One region of the Mesorhizobium sp. 01N446 genome, then DNA from elsewhere that is predicted to be linked to it. Evidence: predicted binding sites of a transcription regulator. Region 1 holds the regulator's gene; each other region holds the start of a gene.
What was found. Region 1 encodes PhoB, which activates phosphate uptake and scavenging genes when phosphate is short. Its sites were predicted from a motif close to TGTCATNNANCTGTCAT; they were not measured.
Positions count from the first base shown of each region.

Region 2: the regulator PhoB is predicted to act here: its motif matches at 1,721-1,737, upstream of AC1DPX_RS24210 (acid phosphatase).
Region 3: the regulator PhoB is predicted to act here: its motif matches at 2,488-2,504, upstream of phnC (phosphonate ABC transporter ATP-binding protein).
Region 4: the regulator PhoB is predicted to act here: its motif matches at 2,041-2,057, upstream of olsB (l-ornithine N(alpha)-acyltransferase).

Region 1 covers NZ_JBFTRA010000001.1:1,617,924-1,621,977, reverse strand. Annotated here, with positions in the region: gene xylF (D-xylose ABC transporter substrate-binding protein) at 1-912, opposite strand, end outside; gene AC1DPX_RS07860 (ROK family protein) at 1,182-2,432, shown strand; gene phoB (phosphate regulon transcriptional regulator PhoB) at 2,445-3,134, opposite strand; gene phoU (phosphate signaling complex protein PhoU) at 3,154-3,861, opposite strand; gene pstB (phosphate ABC transporter ATP-binding protein PstB) at 3,887-4,054, opposite strand, start outside.
Region 2 covers NZ_JBFTRA010000007.1:102,818-106,871, forward strand. Annotated here, with positions in the region: gene AC1DPX_RS24200 (cytochrome b) at 1-769, shown strand, start outside; gene AC1DPX_RS24205 (cytochrome c1) at 797-1,654, shown strand; gene AC1DPX_RS24210 (acid phosphatase) at 1,782-2,477, shown strand; gene AC1DPX_RS24215 (alpha-hydroxy acid oxidase) at 2,651-3,796, shown strand; gene AC1DPX_RS24220 (adenine phosphoribosyltransferase) at 3,964-4,054, shown strand, end outside.
Region 3 covers NZ_JBFTRA010000005.1:398,032-402,085, reverse strand. Annotated here, with positions in the region: gene phnE (phosphonate ABC transporter, permease protein PhnE) at 1-493, opposite strand, end outside; gene phnD (phosphonate ABC transporter substrate-binding protein) at 551-1,459, opposite strand; gene phnC (phosphonate ABC transporter ATP-binding protein) at 1,552-2,409, opposite strand; gene AC1DPX_RS21295 (DUF1868 domain-containing protein) at 2,643-3,353, opposite strand; gene AC1DPX_RS21290 (DapH/DapD/GlmU-related protein) at 3,440-4,054, opposite strand, start outside; gene phnL (phosphonate C-P lyase system protein PhnL) at 4,054-4,054, opposite strand, start outside.
Region 4 covers NZ_JBFTRA010000005.1:326,137-330,190, reverse strand. Annotated here, with positions in the region: gene grpE (nucleotide exchange factor GrpE) at 1-272, shown strand, start outside; gene AC1DPX_RS20975 (trimeric intracellular cation channel family protein) at 385-1,017, shown strand; gene olsB (l-ornithine N(alpha)-acyltransferase) at 1,102-1,977, opposite strand; gene AC1DPX_RS20965 (ATP-binding protein) at 2,264-4,054, opposite strand, start outside.

The sequences.
Region 1 (4,054 bases):
GACGGTGTTGCCGCCAGGCGTCGTGAAGTCCTTCACACCGGCGATGTCGGTCATCTTCTTGCCGTCGGCCAGCTGCGAGGCGATCTCGGCGGCATTCTTGCCGAGTTCGCGCGCGTCCTTCCACACCGACACGGTCTGGGTGCCGAGCGCGATGCGGTTCAGCGCGGCATGGTCGCCGTCCTGGCCCGAAACCGGCACGGTGCCGGCAAGACCCTGCGCCGTCAGCGCCGCGACGACGCCGCCGGCGGTGCCGTCATTGGCCGCGACCACCGCGTCGACCTTGTTGTCGTTGGCGGTCAGGAACTGCTCCATGTTCTTCTGGGCGTTGGCGGGCAGCCAGCCGTCGGTATAGGCCTCGCCGACATTCTTGATCTTGCCGCTGTCGATGGCAGCCTTCAGCACTTCCATCGAGCCCGCGAACAGGAAGTCGGCATTCGGATCGGCGCCCGAGCCCTTGATGAAGACATAGTTGCCTTCCGGCTTGGCCTTGAACACCGCGCTCGCCTGCATGCGACCGACTTCCTTGTTGTCGAAGGTCAGGTAGAAGACGTCCTTGTTCTCGATCAGGCGGTCATAGCCGACGACCGGAATGCCTTCGTCCAGCGCCTTCTGCACGGCCGGGCCGATGGCCGAGGCATCCTGCGCCAGGATGATCAGCGAATTGGCGCCCTGCGAGATCAGGCTTTCGACATCGGTGAGCTGCTTTCCGGGATTGGACTGCGCGTCAGCGGAAATGTACTTGTCGCCGGCGGCCTCGATGGCCTTCTTCATGGCGGCCTCGTCGGTCTTCCAGCGCTCTTCCTGGAAGTTGGACCACGAAACGCCGATGACCTTGTCCTTCGCCTGCGCGACCGACGCAAGCGTCAGCGACATGGCGACACCCGCCAGGATGGCGGTTGTGAATCTCTTCATAATATTCCTCCCTGCGCCGCGTATGGCGCGACCAAACTGGCCCTAAGGCCGGCACAGAGGCTCTATTTTTTCGAGCCTCGAAAAAACACTGGTCTAACACCGGAACGCTGTCAACAACGATTCTGATGGATTTTGATGCCCTTCCGAATTTTTTTCGAGCCTCGGAATAAATAAATGACAGGACGGGCCGCTTCTGCCAGTATTTGACCGTGTCGCGCGGCATTCGAGGGACCGGAGGAGCCGCGGCGACCGGGAGGATATGGAAAAACATGTCGGTCGGAATCCGTCACGACGATCTGCGCCGGCGCAACCGCGCCATGGTGATCGCGGCCGTGCGCCGGGCCGGCCGGCCTTCGCGCACCGAGATCGCGGCGACCACCGGCCTCAGCCATTCGACCATATCGGCGATTTCCTCCGACCTGATCGGTGAAGGCATCCTGGCCGAGGGCAAGCCGAGCGAGGCCGGCGCGCTCAAACGCGGCAGGCCGCAGGTCGGCCTTGGCCTCAACCCGGAGGCCGCGGCTGTCATGACCGTGGTGCTGTCGCTGAATTTCCTCTCCGTCGCCGTCATCGACTATGCCGGCCAGGTGATATCGGAGGAACAGCGCCGGCTGGACACGCTGACCATGTCGCGCGAAGCGCTGATCGGCGAATGCACGGCAATCGTGCGACGGCGGCTCGAGGATCCCGACATCGATGTGCGCAGCGTCGCCCGCATCGCGCTGGCGATCCAGGGCATCACCGACACCGAAGCCCGGGCGATGCTCTGGTCGCCGATCACGCCGCAGACCGACATCGCCTTCGCCGACATACTCGAAGCCGAGTTCGGCATCCCCGCCACCATGGAAAACGACTGCAACATGATGGCCGTGGCGCTGCGCTGGCGCGATCCCGAGCGCTACCGCGACGACTTCATTGCCATCCTTTTGTCGCACGGCATCGGCATGGGCCTGGTGCTGAAGGGCGAGCTCTTCACCGGCACCCATTCCTCGGGCGGCGAATTCGGCCACATGATCCATCGGCCGGGCGGCGCGCTCTGCCGCTGCGGCCGCCGTGGCTGCGTCGAGGCTTATGCCGGCAACTATGCCATCTGGCGCAACGCCAGGCAGCTCAGCGAGGACACCGAGCCGGTGGCCGATGTCAGCGACGCGCAGATGCGGGCATTGGCCGCCACGGCACGCGAACGGGACGGGCCCGAGCGCGAAGCCTACCGCAAGGCCGGCGAGGCACTTGGCTACGGCCTCGGCAGCCTGTTCGCGCTGATCGATCCCGCGCCCGTCGCCATGGTCGGCGTCAGCGCCGCCGCCTTCGACCTGATCGAGCCGGCACTGCGCGAGGCGATCGCCCAGACCGCTGGCGGCCAGCACTCGAAATCGATCTCCTTCGACACCGAGCCGAACGAGCTGCCGCTGATCCGCGAAGGCTGTGCCATGCGCGCGCTGACCTTCGTCGACCAGGAGATTTTCGCGCCGGGCGTGCAAACGAAAGCGGGCCTTGCCGCCAAGAAAAACGTCGCCTGAATCAGGTCGCTTTCAATCTTCCCTGATCGCGTAGCCAGCGCCGCGAATGGTGCGGATGACATCCGGCATGCGGCCATTGTTGACCGCCTTGCGCAGCCGGCCGACATGCACGTCGACAGTGCGTTCGTCGATGTAGATCGTCTCGCCCCAGACATTGTCGAGCAGTTGGCTGCGCGAGAACACGCGGCCGGGGTGGCGCATCATGAATTCGAGCAGGCGGAATTCGGTCGGTCCGAGCCGGATCTCGCTCTTCTTGCGATAGACCCGGTGCGATTCGCGGTCGAGCACGATGTCGCCGACCTTGAGCACGCTGGACAGCACTTCCGGCTTGGCGCGGCGCAGCAGCGCCTTGACGCGAGCCATGAATTCCGGCGTCGAGAACGGCTTGACCAGATAGTCGTCGGCGCCGGTGGACAGCCCACGCACACGGTCGCTTTCTTCGCCCCGTGCGGTCAGCATGATGATCGGCAGCCGCTCGGTCTCGGGCCGCATCCGCAGGCGCCGGCAGAGTTCGATGCCGGACACCGCCGGCACCATCCAGTCGAGCACCAGGAGGTCGGGCACGTTCTCCTGCAGGCGGATTTCGGCTTCATCGCCGCGTGTCACCACCTCGACCTGATAACCCTCCGATTCCAGATTGTAGCGGAGGAGCACGCCGAGCGGCTCCTCGTCCTCCACCACCATGATGCGTGGTGCGATCATCGCTTGGTTACCCCTGCGCTCAGGCCGCCGGCGCCGACATCGCCGTCTCGTCCTGCTTTGGACGGTTGGCGGGCAGTTGCGTGCCGGTCAGGACATAGTACGCGTTCTCGGCGATGTTGGTCACATGGTCGCCGATGCGTTCGAGATTCTTGGCGCAGAACAACAGATGCGTGCAGGCCGTGATGTTGCGCGGATCCTCCATCATGTAGGTCAGCAGTTCGCGGAAGACGGAGGTGTATTTGACGTCGATGCGTTCGTCGTCGGCGCGCAGCTTCGCCAGTGCGGCGGCATCGCGCGCCGCATATTCCTCGATCACGCCCTGCACCTGGATCAGCACCAGCTGCGCCATGGCGTCGATGGAATGCGACAGGTCGCGCGGCGTGGAGCTGAGGCCGACGGTGCCGACGCGCTTGGCAATGTTCTTGGCAAGGTCGCCGATGCGTTCGAGATCACCGGCCATGCGGATCGAGCCGACGACATGACGCAGATCGTCGGCCATAGGCTGGCGCTTGGCGATCAGCGTGATGGCGCGGTCGTCGAGCTCGCGCTGGCGCGCATCCATGATGGCGTCGTCGGAGACCACGCGCTGGGCGAGCGCATTGTCGGAATTCAGCAGCGCCTTGGTGGCGCCGCCGACCATCGAGCCGGCGAGGTCGCCCATGTCGCTGATCAGCCTGCTGATCTGTCCGAGATCCTCGTCGAAGGCTGCGACTGTGTGTTCGGCCATGATCCTGGTCCTCGTATGCGTGCGATCAGCCGAAGCGGCCGGTGATGTAGTCTTGCGTGCGCTTCTCGCGAGGCGACGTGAAGATCTTCTCGGTTTTGTCGAATTCGACCAGTTCGCCCAGATACATGAAGGCCGTCTGCTTCGACACGCGCGCGGCCTGCTGCATGTTGTGGGTGACGATGACGATCGTGTA
Region 2 (4,054 bases), on a different contig from region 1:
ACTGCTGCTCGGCGGCTTCGCCGTCGATAATCCGACGCTGAACCGCTTCTTCGCGCTGCACTACCTCTTGCCGTTCATGATTGCCGGCGTCGTCGTGCTCCACGTCTGGGCGCTGCATGTGGTGGGCCAGTCGAACCCTACCGGCATCGAGGTCAAGTCGAAGACCGACACCGTCGCCTTCACGCCCTACGCGACCATCAAGGACGCGTTCGGCATGATCGTGTTCCTGTTCTTCTTCGCCTATTTCGTCTTCTACCTGCCGAACTATCTCGGCCATCCGGACAATTACACGGTCGCCAACCCGCTGAAGACCCCGGCCCATATCGTTCCGGAATGGTATTTCCTGCCGTTCTACGCGATCCTGCGCGCCATCACCTTCAACATAGGGCCGATCAATTCCAAGCTCGGCGGCGTGCTGTGCATGTTCGGCGCCATCGTCATGCTGTTCCTGGTGCCGTGGCTCGACACGTCCAAGGTGCGCTCGGCGGTCTACCGGCCCTGGTACAAGCTGTTCTTCTGGCTGTTCGTGGCCGACGCCATCCTGCTCGGCTGGCTGGGCTCGCAGCCGGCGGAAGGCAGCTATGTGTTCATGGCGCAGATGGCGACGCTGTTCTACTTCGCCTTCTTCCTGATCGCGCTGCCGGTGCTTGGCCTGATCGAGACACCGCGCAGGCTACCGAACTCGATCACCGAAGCGGTGCTCGAAAAGAACAAGGGTGGCAGCGGGCATCCGGCGGGCGCCACGGCCGCGCCAGAGACCAAGGGCTGAGCGGTAGAGAATCTAAGGGGATTTGGCATGAAAAAGATTCTCACCTCGCTGGCGCTGGTCGGCCTCGTGGCCGCCGGCACCGCAGCGTTCGCGGCCGAAGAGGCGCACAACGCGGCGGCGCCCACGCATTTCCCGATCAACGAACCGAAGGAAATGAACTGGAGCTTCACCGGCCCGTTCGGCACTTATGACAAGGCGCAGCTGCAGCGTGGCCTGAAGGTCTACAAGGAAGTCTGCTCGGCCTGCCATTCGATGAACCTGGTGGCGTTCCGCACGCTGTCGGACCTCGGCTACAACGAAGCCCAGATCAAGACGCTGGCCGCCGAATACACTATCCATGACGGTCCCAACGACGCCGGCGACATGTTCGACCGTCCCGGCAAGCCGTCCGACCACTTCCCGGCGCCGTTCGCCAATGAGGAAGCCGCCGCTGCCTCCAATGGCGGCGCGGCCCCGCCCGACATGTCGCTTCTGGCCAAGGCGCGCGGCGTCGAGCGCGGCTTTCCGCAGTTCGTCTTCGATATCTTCACCCAGTATGACGCGGGCGGCCCCGATTACATCCATTCGCTGCTGACCGGCTACGACCAGACACCGCCGGCCGGAATGGTCATCCCGGAAGGCACGCACTACAACCCGTACTTCATGTCCGGCGTGTCGCTGAAGATGCCCAAGCCGCTCTCCGACGGCCAGGTGACCTATGATGACGGTTCGCCGCAGACCGTCGACCAGTATTCCCGCGACGTGGCTGCCTTCCTGACCTGGGCCGCCGAGCCGCACATGGAAGACCGCAAGAAGATGGGCTTCCGCGTGCTGGTGTTCCTGCTGCTCTTCGGGGCGCTGGTCTACCTCACCAAGCGCAAGGTGTGGGAAGGCGTCGCGCACTAAGCAGCGCGCCCAACCGACCACAAAAGGCGCCGAAAGGCGCCTTTTTGCATTTCAGGCGACAGGCTGTGTCACATAGCCGTCACCGCCAACAGCGATCCTGCGTCATTCCCACCAAAGGATCGCACCCATGAAGAAATACGCATCGCTGACTGCTGGTCTGCTGTTGCTGGTCATCGGCTCGGCCGCCCAGGCCGAAGACGCAAAGCCCTTCGTCACCAACAAGGACATCGACCTGACGATGATCCTGCCGCCGCCGCCGGCAAACGATTCGGCGCAGACCAAGGCCGAACTCGGCGCGGTGCTGACGCTGCAGGTGACGCGCACGCCGCAGATGATTGCCAGCGCCGTTGCCGACTCCGAAGAGAATGTCTGGCGCTTTGCAAACGTCATGGGGCCGAATTTCACCAAGGACAAGCTGCCGAAGTTCAGCGCCTTCTTCGACCGCGTGGTCGAGACCGAAGGCGCTGTCGTCGATCCGGCCAAGGATGTCTGGAAGCGCCCGCGTCCGCATCAGCTCAGCGACCTCGTCAAGCCGGTGGTCAAGCTGTCGAGCTCCGGCTCCTGGCCGTCCGGCCACGCCACGGTCGGCACCATGATGGGCATCATCCTGGCCGACATGGTTCCGGAGAAGCGCGCCGAGATCATGGCGCGTGCGGCCGAATACGCCCACAATCGTGAGGTTGGCGGCATCCACTATGCGTCCGATGTCGAGATGGGCAAGATTTCCGGCAGCGTCATTGCCGCTGTCCTGCTCAACCGGGACGACTTCAAGGCCGAATACGAAGTGGCCAGGGCCGAGCTTCGTTCCGATCTCGGCATGTAATCTTCGCCGGCAGCCGGCTTCGATGCGAGGGGCGCTCCAGGCGCCCCTTTTTCTTTTCACGGCCATGCCCGGCGGGGTTCAGCAATTAGTCCGTTGGCATGGCGGCATCGGATTGATATTCGACGCATCGAAGGGCGGCAAAGGCTGGCCCGCCATGGCCTGGGAAATCGATGATGCGGCTCAACGACTGTCATAACTTTTCCGATTTCCGCCGCATGGCGCGGCGAAGGCTGCCGGGGCCGATCTTCAACTACATCGATGGCGCGGCCGACGATGAGGTCACCTACCGCCGCAACACAGAAAGCTTCGAGACCTGCGATCTCGTTCCCAACGTGCTGCGCGGGGTAAGCGAGATCGACATGTCGGTGACGGTGATGGGGCAAAAGCTGGCCATGCCGTTCTACTGCTCGCCGACTGCCCTGCAGCGGCTTTTCCATCATCAGGGCGAGCGTGCCGTGGCCAAGGCCGCCGCCAAATACGGCACCATGTTCGGGGTCTCCTCGCTCGGCACCGTCAGCCTCGAGGAGGCGCGCGGGATCAGCGCCAGTCCGCAAGTCTACCAGTTCTATTTCCACCGGGATCGCGGCCTCAACCGGGCGATGATGCAGCGGGCGAAGCAAGTTGGCGTCGAGGTGATGATGCTGACCGTCGACAGCATCACCGGGGGAAACCGCGAGCGCGATAAGCGCACCGGCTTTGCCATTCCCTTCAAGCTCAACCTGGCGGGGATGGCGCAGTTCGCGCTCAAGCCGGCCTGGGCGATCAATTATTTCACGCATGAGGGGTTCAAGCTGCCGCAGCTCGACGAGCATGTCGACATGGGCGGCGGCACGATGTCGATCAGCCGCTATTTCACCGAAATGCTCGATCCGTCGATGACCTGGGACGATGTCGCCGAGATGGTCAGGCAGTGGTCGGGGCCGTTCTGCCTCAAAGGCGTCATGTCGGTCGAGGACGCCAAACGCGCCGTCGAGATCGGCTGCAGCGGCATCGTGCTTTCCAACCATGGCGGGCGTCAGCTGGACGGTTCGCGGGCGGCATTCGACCAGTTGGCCGAGATCGTCGATGCCGTCGGCGACCGCATCGACGTCATCATGGACGGCGGCGTCCAGCGTGGCACCCATGTGTTGAAGGCGCTGTCGCTCGGTGCCAAGGCGGTGGGCCTTGGCCGCTACTATCTGTTCCCGCTGGCGGCGGCCGGCCAGCCGGGTGTCGAACGGGCGCTTGAACAGATGCGGGTCGAGATCGAACGCGGCATGAAGCTGATGGGGTGCAGTTCGATCGGACAATTGTCGCGCGAGAACCTGCGCTTCCGGTAACCGGCACAGCATCGGCATGGACGGTCGCTGCGCCGGCCAGGTCAATCCTTTGCCGGATGCGCTTGTCTCGCTCGCCACATCGCGCTAGCCGTTGTCGGTCGCGCCGGGTTACGATCGGTCTCCCGCGCCGTTGCAAACCTGTCAGCTGGATCATCCGGAGCCACTTCATGAAACCTTCGCTCGAAGACACGCTGCTGGCGTCGATCCGCACCATCCCGGACTATCCCAGGCCCGGCATCCTGTTTCGCGACATCACCA
Region 3 (4,054 bases), on a different contig from region 1:
GGCGCTTGACGATGAGCCTGAGCGCCGGGTGGGGCGTCAGGTTCCGCGCGGCGATGAAAGAAAAGGGCACCGCGAAGACGAAGCCGATGAAGGTCGAGACCAGCGCAACGTTCACCGTGGTCAGCATCAGCTCGAAATATTCGGGGATGTAAAAACCACCCCAGACATAAACGCGCCCGAGCGGGAAGTTGTATTCCTGGGTGCCGGTGTCATGCGGCGAGGCAATGTCGAACAGCGCCCGCCAGACGTCGTTCCAGTCCTTGGGGACCAGCCAGCTCAGGAAATCCAGAATATGCGGCAGCCGGTCGAAGAAGTGCCCGGCATTGGCTTCGTCGGCGAACCACATGCTGGCGAACATCGCGGCCAGCAGCAGGCCGGCGCCGAGCACGGTATAGAACCGGCGCAGCGACGTCTGGCGTCGCCAGGCATCGGCCATCGGGTGGGTGGCGCCGGAGGCGGCTGTCAATGAGGGGGCTGTCACGGAAAGGGTCATGATCGGAGATGCAAAAAGGGCGATGTTTTTTGAACACCGCCCTTTCCGATTTCGCCGTTAGCCGCCGATAGCTGCCTTACGGGCTTCGACGATGACGTTGTAGAAGTCCGGCTTCACCGGAACGTAGCCGGTGAAATCGCCACCTTCGACGCCCTCGAAGCAAGCCTTGTCCTTCTTCGGCAGATCGGTGAAGAAGGCGGCGAGTTTGGCGGTCATCTCGTCGCCCAGCGCGGTGCGCACGACCAGCGGGCCGTTCGGGATCAGGCCCGAACGCCAGACTTCGACGAAGTCGTTCGGGTCGACGGCGCCCTTGGCGACGACCTTGTGGAAGGAGCCGGAGGTGAAGCCGTTCTTGAAGTCGCCGATGCCGGAGGAATCGTCGACTGCGACATCGACCTTGCCGTCGCGCACGGCCAGGATGTTGTTCTCATGGCCGCCATTGAACTGGGTCGAGGCGAAGAAGGTTTCGTTCGAGGCGCCGGTTTCCTTCGGAATCTGGGTCAGCGGGATCAGGTAGCCCGAGGTCGAATCCGGATCGGCATAGCCGAGCTTCTTGCCCTTGGCCGACTTGATGTCGGTGATGCCCGAGGTCTTCAGTGCCAGGCCGATCGAATAGTAACCGGTGGAACCGTCGGTCTGCTTGGTGGTGAGGATCGGGGTCACCGCCTTGGGATCCTTGAGATAGACGCTGGCATAGCCGGAGGCGCCGAGTTCGGCGAAGTCGAGCGTGCCGCCGAGCAGGCCCTGGATAACGCCGTCATAGTCGGCCGCGGGGAACAGCGAGACCTTCTCGAAGCCGAATTCGGTCTTCAGATGGTCGGCAAGGCACTGGTAGTTGCGCAGCCGGTCGGTCTCGTTTTCACCGCCCAGAATGCCGACGCGGAATTCCTTCAGATCGGCGGCGTGGGCCATGCTGGTCGCCATGGCGAGCACCGAAACGGCGCTGAAAACCATCTTCCTGAACATTTGATGTCTCTCCTGTAAGTTCCGGCCCCGCGCCGGCAGCGTTCTTGATTTTGACAGGTGCCCTTGACGCGGGCTGGCGATCCCAACTGCTCTCAGTAACCCGGGAATGCGGGTTCGAGCGGTCCGGCGGATGCTGCGATCTTCTGCTTGAAGGCAACGCTGGTGGAGGTAATGGCCTCCGATATCTCCGCGCCATTGCTGTCGGCGCCGTAGACGAGGCGCACCGCCTCACGGTTGAGCTCTTCGGGCGGGCCGTCGAAGACGACCTTGCCGGCGGCCATGCCGATGATGCGGCTGCAATAGGCGCGCGCGGTGTCGAGCGTATGCAGATTGGTGACGACGGTGATGCCCTCGCGCAGATTGATGTCCTGCAGCGAATCCATCACCACCTTGGCGTTGAGCGGGTCGAGCGAGGCGATCGGCTCGTCGGCGAGGATCACCTTGGGCTGCTGCATCAAAGCGCGGGCGATGGCGACGCGCTGCTGCTGTCCGCCGGAAAGGGTGCCGGCGGGCTGAAGTGCCGTGCGGGCTATGTCGAGCCGCTCGAGCGCTGCGACCGCCTCGGCGCATTCGGCGCGCGAGAACATGCCGAGAAGGTTGGACAGTGTCGAACGGTGGTTCAATTTGCCGAGCAGCACGTTGGTCAGCACGTCGAGGCGCGGCACCAGGTTGAACTGCTGGAAGATCATGGCGCAGTCGCGCTGCCATCGCCGCAGCGGCGAGCCGCGCAGCTGGGAGACCTCGGCGCCGTCAAAAAAAATCGACCCTTGGCTGGGGTCGACAAGACGGTTGATCATGCGAAGAAGGGTCGATTTGCCAGCGCCCGAACGGCCGATGACGCCAACCATCTGACCCTGCGGGATCGAGATGTTGACGTCGCTGACGGCGGTGTTCTTGCCAAATCGTCGGCTGACGCCGCGGATTTCGAGTGTGGCAGAGCTTGCTGACATGAGCAGGTTCCAGTCCCGACCTTGTTGATCGTCAGGCACTCGCCTAGCGCAGCCACATGAACCTGCCGTGTCGCCAGCATGTCAGTTTTGTTACGCTCCACAGGCGCGGTGACTGAGGCGCGTCGCGCTGAAACGAATTCATGCGACGCGCTTCAGGTCTTTGTTCTTGTGCACGTCGTTCTCCCAAAACCGAGGTCACTTTCGGGCGACATGCACCGGCGCTTGGCCAGCGATCAGCCGAGCACGAGCAATTCCTCGAAATGCTTCATGTCGCGAAAGGCGCAGAAGGCGGGCGCCTTGATCTCGATTATCGGAGCCTGTCTTGCGAAAAGCGCCAGGCAGTCGCCGAACAGCGCCTGCCACGCTGCGGCACGGTCGTCGGCAAGACGCTGGATCTGGTAGGCGAAGGTGATGTGGAAGACGTAGGTGTCGTGGTCGGGGTGCCGGTAGCCGAACGGCACCTCCAGCGCATCGCGCCATTGACGCATGATGCGCACGTCCTCGTCCGTTGCACCGGCAACGGTAAGACCGGTCGGCACGATTTCGACCACCTTGATGTTGAACGGGCCGAAGCCTTTGAACCCCTTCAAGCGTTCCAGATAGAGGCGGGTCATGGCGTCGATGCTGGTGTCGAGCGGCACGTCCTGCGGCCAGAAGGGCAAGCGGCGGCGATATTCTATGATGCCCTGGAACAGCGTCATGTGCAGGCTGGAGGCGGGCGTGAAGGCGAGCCGGTCGGCGTCGGGCATGGCGAGCATGCGCTCGCGGACCTCCAGAACCACCGCTTCGGAAGGCGATCCGCTGACGAGATGGCTGACGACGGTGTTACCCGGTTCGGTCAGGAAATTGCCCGCCGTGTCGTAGCGCGTGCCGAGATGCAACGGGGGCATCGGATTGGAGCCGGCAAAGAATCCGGCGAGCGAGGGTCTGATGGTGTCGAGCATGGCGATCTCCTTGGGGGAGATGGCGTCCTGTCCGAGTCCTGTGTCAGGGATATGAACAGGCTCTCTTATAACGATGATGTGAAGACCTATCCCTCGTATTTCTCCAGGAAGGCTTCGGCTGACAGCTCGCGAAAATCATCGAGCGAGGCGCGCAGTCTGGCGTGGTCCCAGTCCCACCAGGCAAGCGCCTGGTAGCGTTCGGCGGTGCGGCGGTCGAAGCGTTCGCGGATCGGTTTGGCCGGCACGCCGGCAACGATAGTGTAGGGCGCGACATCCTTCGAGACGACGGCGCCGGCGCCGACCGCCGCGCCATCGCCGACGGTGACGCCGGGCAGGACGGTCGAGCCGTGGCCGAGCCAGGTGTCGTGGCCGATGGTGACCCGCTTGGCGCGGCGCTGGGCGAAGAATTCGCTCTCGTGCTCGGCGTCGTCCCAATAGTCCGAGGCGCGGTAGGTGAAGTGGTGCAGCGTCGGCCGCCAGGTCGGGTGGTTGGTGGCGTTGAGGCGCACGCTTGCCGCGATGTTGGCAAACTTGCCAATCGTCGCGCACCAGACCGAGCAATCCTGCATCATGTAGGAATAGTCGCCGAGTTCAGATTCCGAAACCCGGCTGCGGTCGGCGATCTCGGTCCAGCGGCCGAGCGTCGAATTGTGCACCTCCGCCGTCGGGTGGATCAGCGGCGTCTCCGACAATTTCCTGGT
Region 4 (4,054 bases), on a different contig from region 1:
CCATGCTGTCGGCGCTGGAACGGCACGGGGTCAAGAAGCTCGCGCCGGAAGGCGAGAAGTTCGATCCCAATTTCCACCAGGCGATGTTCGAAGTGCCCAATCCCGATGTCCCGGCCAACACCGTGGTCCAGGTCGTGCAGCCAGGCTATTCGATCGGCGAGCGCGTGCTGCGTCCGGCCATGGTCGGCGTCGCCAAGGGCGGCCCGAAGATTGCCGCTGAGGCGCCGGTCGAGCCAGGCCCGGTGAATGAGCAGGCGGAGAAGGATGCTTAATTAAGGGAGTGGGGCAGTAGGGCAGTAGGGCAGTAGGGAAACAGAGGAGCCGTACATTCATTCGGCTCTGTGTTATTCATTATTCCCTACTGCCCTACTCCCCTGGTCTTCCATGCATCCCATCGCCCTTCTCGACTATGCCGGCGTCGCCGTTTTTGCGGCGACCGGGGCGTTGGCTGCCTCGCGCAAGCAACTCGACATTATCGGGTTCCTGTTCCTGGCCAGCGTCACCGGCATTGGCGGCGGCACGTTTCGTGATCTCATTCTCAACGTGCCGGTCTTCTGGGTGGGAAACCGCGACTATGTGCTGATCTGTGCTGTCGTGGCGGTCCTGGTCTTCTTCACTGCGCATCGCGTCGAATCCCGCTACAAGCTGCTGCTTTGGCTCGACGCGATCGGACTTGCCGCCTTTTCGGTGATGGGCGCGGCTAAGGGCCTGGCAATCACCGGTTCGCCGGTCGTTTCGATCATCACCGGCATGCTGACCGCGACCTTCGGCGGCATATTGCGGGATCTGCTTGCAGGCGAGCCATCGGTGCTGCTGAGGCCGGAAATCTACGTCACGGCCGCCCTGGCCGGCGCGGCTATCTTCACATTGGGCGACGTCGCCGGATTGCCGCAGATTGTCTCGGGGTTGGCTGGCTTCGTCGTGGCGCTCGCCGTGCGCGGCGGTGCGCTGCGCTTCGGCTGGTCGTTTCCGTCGTACAAGAGCCGGCCTGGCCGGCGGCCTGAGGATATTCCGTGAAAGGGAGCGAATAGCGAATAAGGATGACAGACCGCAGGATTGCGGCGTAGCTCTCGCTATTCGCTATTCGCTATTCGCTATTCGCTATGCCGCAAAGCGCTGCGCTTCCCCGCCATAATAATTGACGTAGCGGGCGCCGATTTCCTTGACCGGCATGACGACGAACACATCGACCGTCGAGAATTCGCGGTCGATGACGCAGCCATCGCCTATGCGGGCGCCGACCCTCAGATAGCCCTTGACCAGAGGCGGCATCGCCGCGATCGCCGCCTTGGTGTTGACCGCCTCGATCGGCATCAGGTCCATGGAGCAATAGCGTCCGGACACCGCGCGCACATCCCAGGCCGAGTTGGTGCGGCAGTGATGGGCGAGATAGGTGAGCGCCTCTGCATGCGCCGCCGGGACGGTGCCGTGGAAGGAAGCACAGCCGGTCATCACGCCGATTTCGTAGTGATTGATGTAGGCCCAGATGCCTTGCCACAGCGCCTCGATGGTGCGCTTCGAGCGGTATTCCGGCAAAACGCAGGAACGGCCGAGTTCGAGGAAACGCTGGCCAGGATGGCGGGCGATGAGCTTGGTCAACTCGAATTCGCCTTCGGAATAGAAGCCCCCGGCGGCGGCCGCGATTTCTTGCCGCAGCAGCCGGTAAGTGCCGACGATGCGGCGGTGTTCGGGCCCGGAAATCGAATTGTCGAAGACGAGCAGATGATCGCAGAGCGGATCGAACCGGTCGGCGTCGCGGCGATCCTGCGCCTGGAACAGGTCCTTGCGGGCGCCAAGCTCGTCGTAAAATACGCGGTAGCGCACTTCCTGCGCGGCCGCGATCTCGGCCTCGTTGCGGGCGAGCCGCACTTCGAGATTGCCGATACGACCGAGCGCTGCGCCTTTTATGACGGAATCGACATTACGTCCGGCGAGCAAGGCGCTGCTGGCGTTCGGCCGAGTGTCACATTCCGGCATAACTGTATGCACGAGTGATTCTCCTTCGAGCCATCCCTCTTGGCACGGGGATACGGTGTAGGTGCAACAGGATTGTGACAGTACCGTGATAAGGCGTCGCGGGCAATACTTCGTCGGCTGGCGAAAACGGTCAACCGGCTACGTTAGGTGAGGAGGGGTACGGCGCGCCTCGTTTGCACGGATCAAGTCAACGTGCCTCAACCCCTTGTTTTCATGGCTGCCGCCCTCGGCGAACCGGGCGGCTTTGGGGCGACATACGTCAGCCGCGAGGTTGGAAAAAATCAGATCAAGCCGCAACCTGGCCCTCGACGGCGTTGACAAGTGCATCCGGGTCGAGCGGCTTGGTGACGAAGCCGCTGGCGCCGTGGGCAAGCACCGCGTGGCGGGTCTTTTCCTGGCTATCGGCCGACAGCACCATGATCGGCACGGGCGGCGCCGATGTCTCTTCCTCATGGCGGCGGATCGCGGCGATGGCGTCTAGCCCGTCCATGACAGGCATATGCAGGTCCATCAGCACCACGTCGAAGCGGTGCTTGTGCGCAGCACTGGTGACGGCCTCGACCGCGGCCTTGCCATTGCCGACGACCTTGACGCGGTGCCCCGCCTTCAACAGCGTGGCGCGGGCCAGCATGGCATTGATGTCGTTGTCTTCGGCGATCAGCACGGACAGGCCCTGCTGGCGGTCGCTTGAGGCGCGGCGCGTCGGCGCGCGGCGCTCTTCCGGCTGCGGCTGGGCAAGGGCCGGCGCGTGGCTGGTCAAAAGAACACGCAAAAGTGTTCCACCGCGCACCGGCCGGGCCAGGAAAGTCGCGTAGCCGCTGGCGCGGAACTCGCCAAGCATGCCGCGGTCGGTCGGCGCGATCAACGTGATGGCTTCGCAATCGGTGAAACCGCTCTGGCGCAATCGCTTGAGCACTCTCCCATCGCTCTCCTCCATGGCGGCGTCGACCAGAAGCACGTCGCAGCCCTCCGCCAGGGGCGCTGCCTGCGCCACGGTGGTGGCGATGCCTGCCGTGCCGCCATTGGCGCGGATGGTGCGGGCGATGGCGTCGGCCTCGACGGTGTTCCTGGACAGGATCACCGCGCGCCTGCCGGCAAGCACGTTCAGGCGGCCCTGCGGCGCTCCGGTGGCCTCCGTGGCCGGAATTTCGAAGACGAATTCCGACCCTTGGCCAAGCCGGCTGGAGACCGAAATCGTACCGCCCATGGCAGCCACCAGCCGCTTGGAGATGGCAAGCCCGAGCCCCGCCCCGCCATGTGCACGCGTCGAGGTGCCGTCGGCCTGTTCGAACTCCTCGAAGATGCGCTCCATGTCCTCTTCGCGCAGGCCGGGACCGGTGTCGGTGATGGTGAAGCAGATGCGGTCGCTGGTCTCGGTGCGGGCACGCGCGATGCTGACCAGCACGCCGCCGCCATCGGTGAATTTGATGGCGTTGCCGATCAGATTGAGCAGCACCTGCCTGACCCGGCCGGGGTCGGCTGTGATCAATTGCGGTACATCCGGCTCGACGTGGCAGCCGAGGCCAATATCCTTGGCGAAGGCGCGCGCGGCGAGCAATTCGATGATGTTGTCGGCGATCTCGCGCACCGACATGGGCTGCGGCTCCGGATCGAAGCGACCGGCCTCGATCTTGGAATAGTCAAGCAGGTCCTCGATCAGGGCGAGCAGGGCGCTGGCCGAGGTCGAAACGGCGCCGACATAGGTCTGCTGCTCCGGCGACAGGCTGGTATCGGCCAAGAGCCTCGCCATGCCCATGATGCCGTTCATCGGCGTGCGGATTTCATGGCTGACCGTGGCGAGGAAGCGCGATTTGGCCTGGCTTGCATATTCGGCGCGCTCGCGCGCGGTGATCAGCGAGGATTCGGCGCGCTTGCGGGCGGTGATGTCGCGGGCGATGGCGCGATGCGAAACCGCACCGCTGTCCTTTTCGCGCACCGACAGTTCGATCCAGGAGAACCAGCGCGGGCCGCTCGGCGTGCGGATGGCGACGTCGGTGGAACTCAGGCACTCGTGATCGGAAAAGGCGGCGTCGGGGACGATGCCGACCTCGATGCCGAGTTCGGCCAGGGTCTTGCC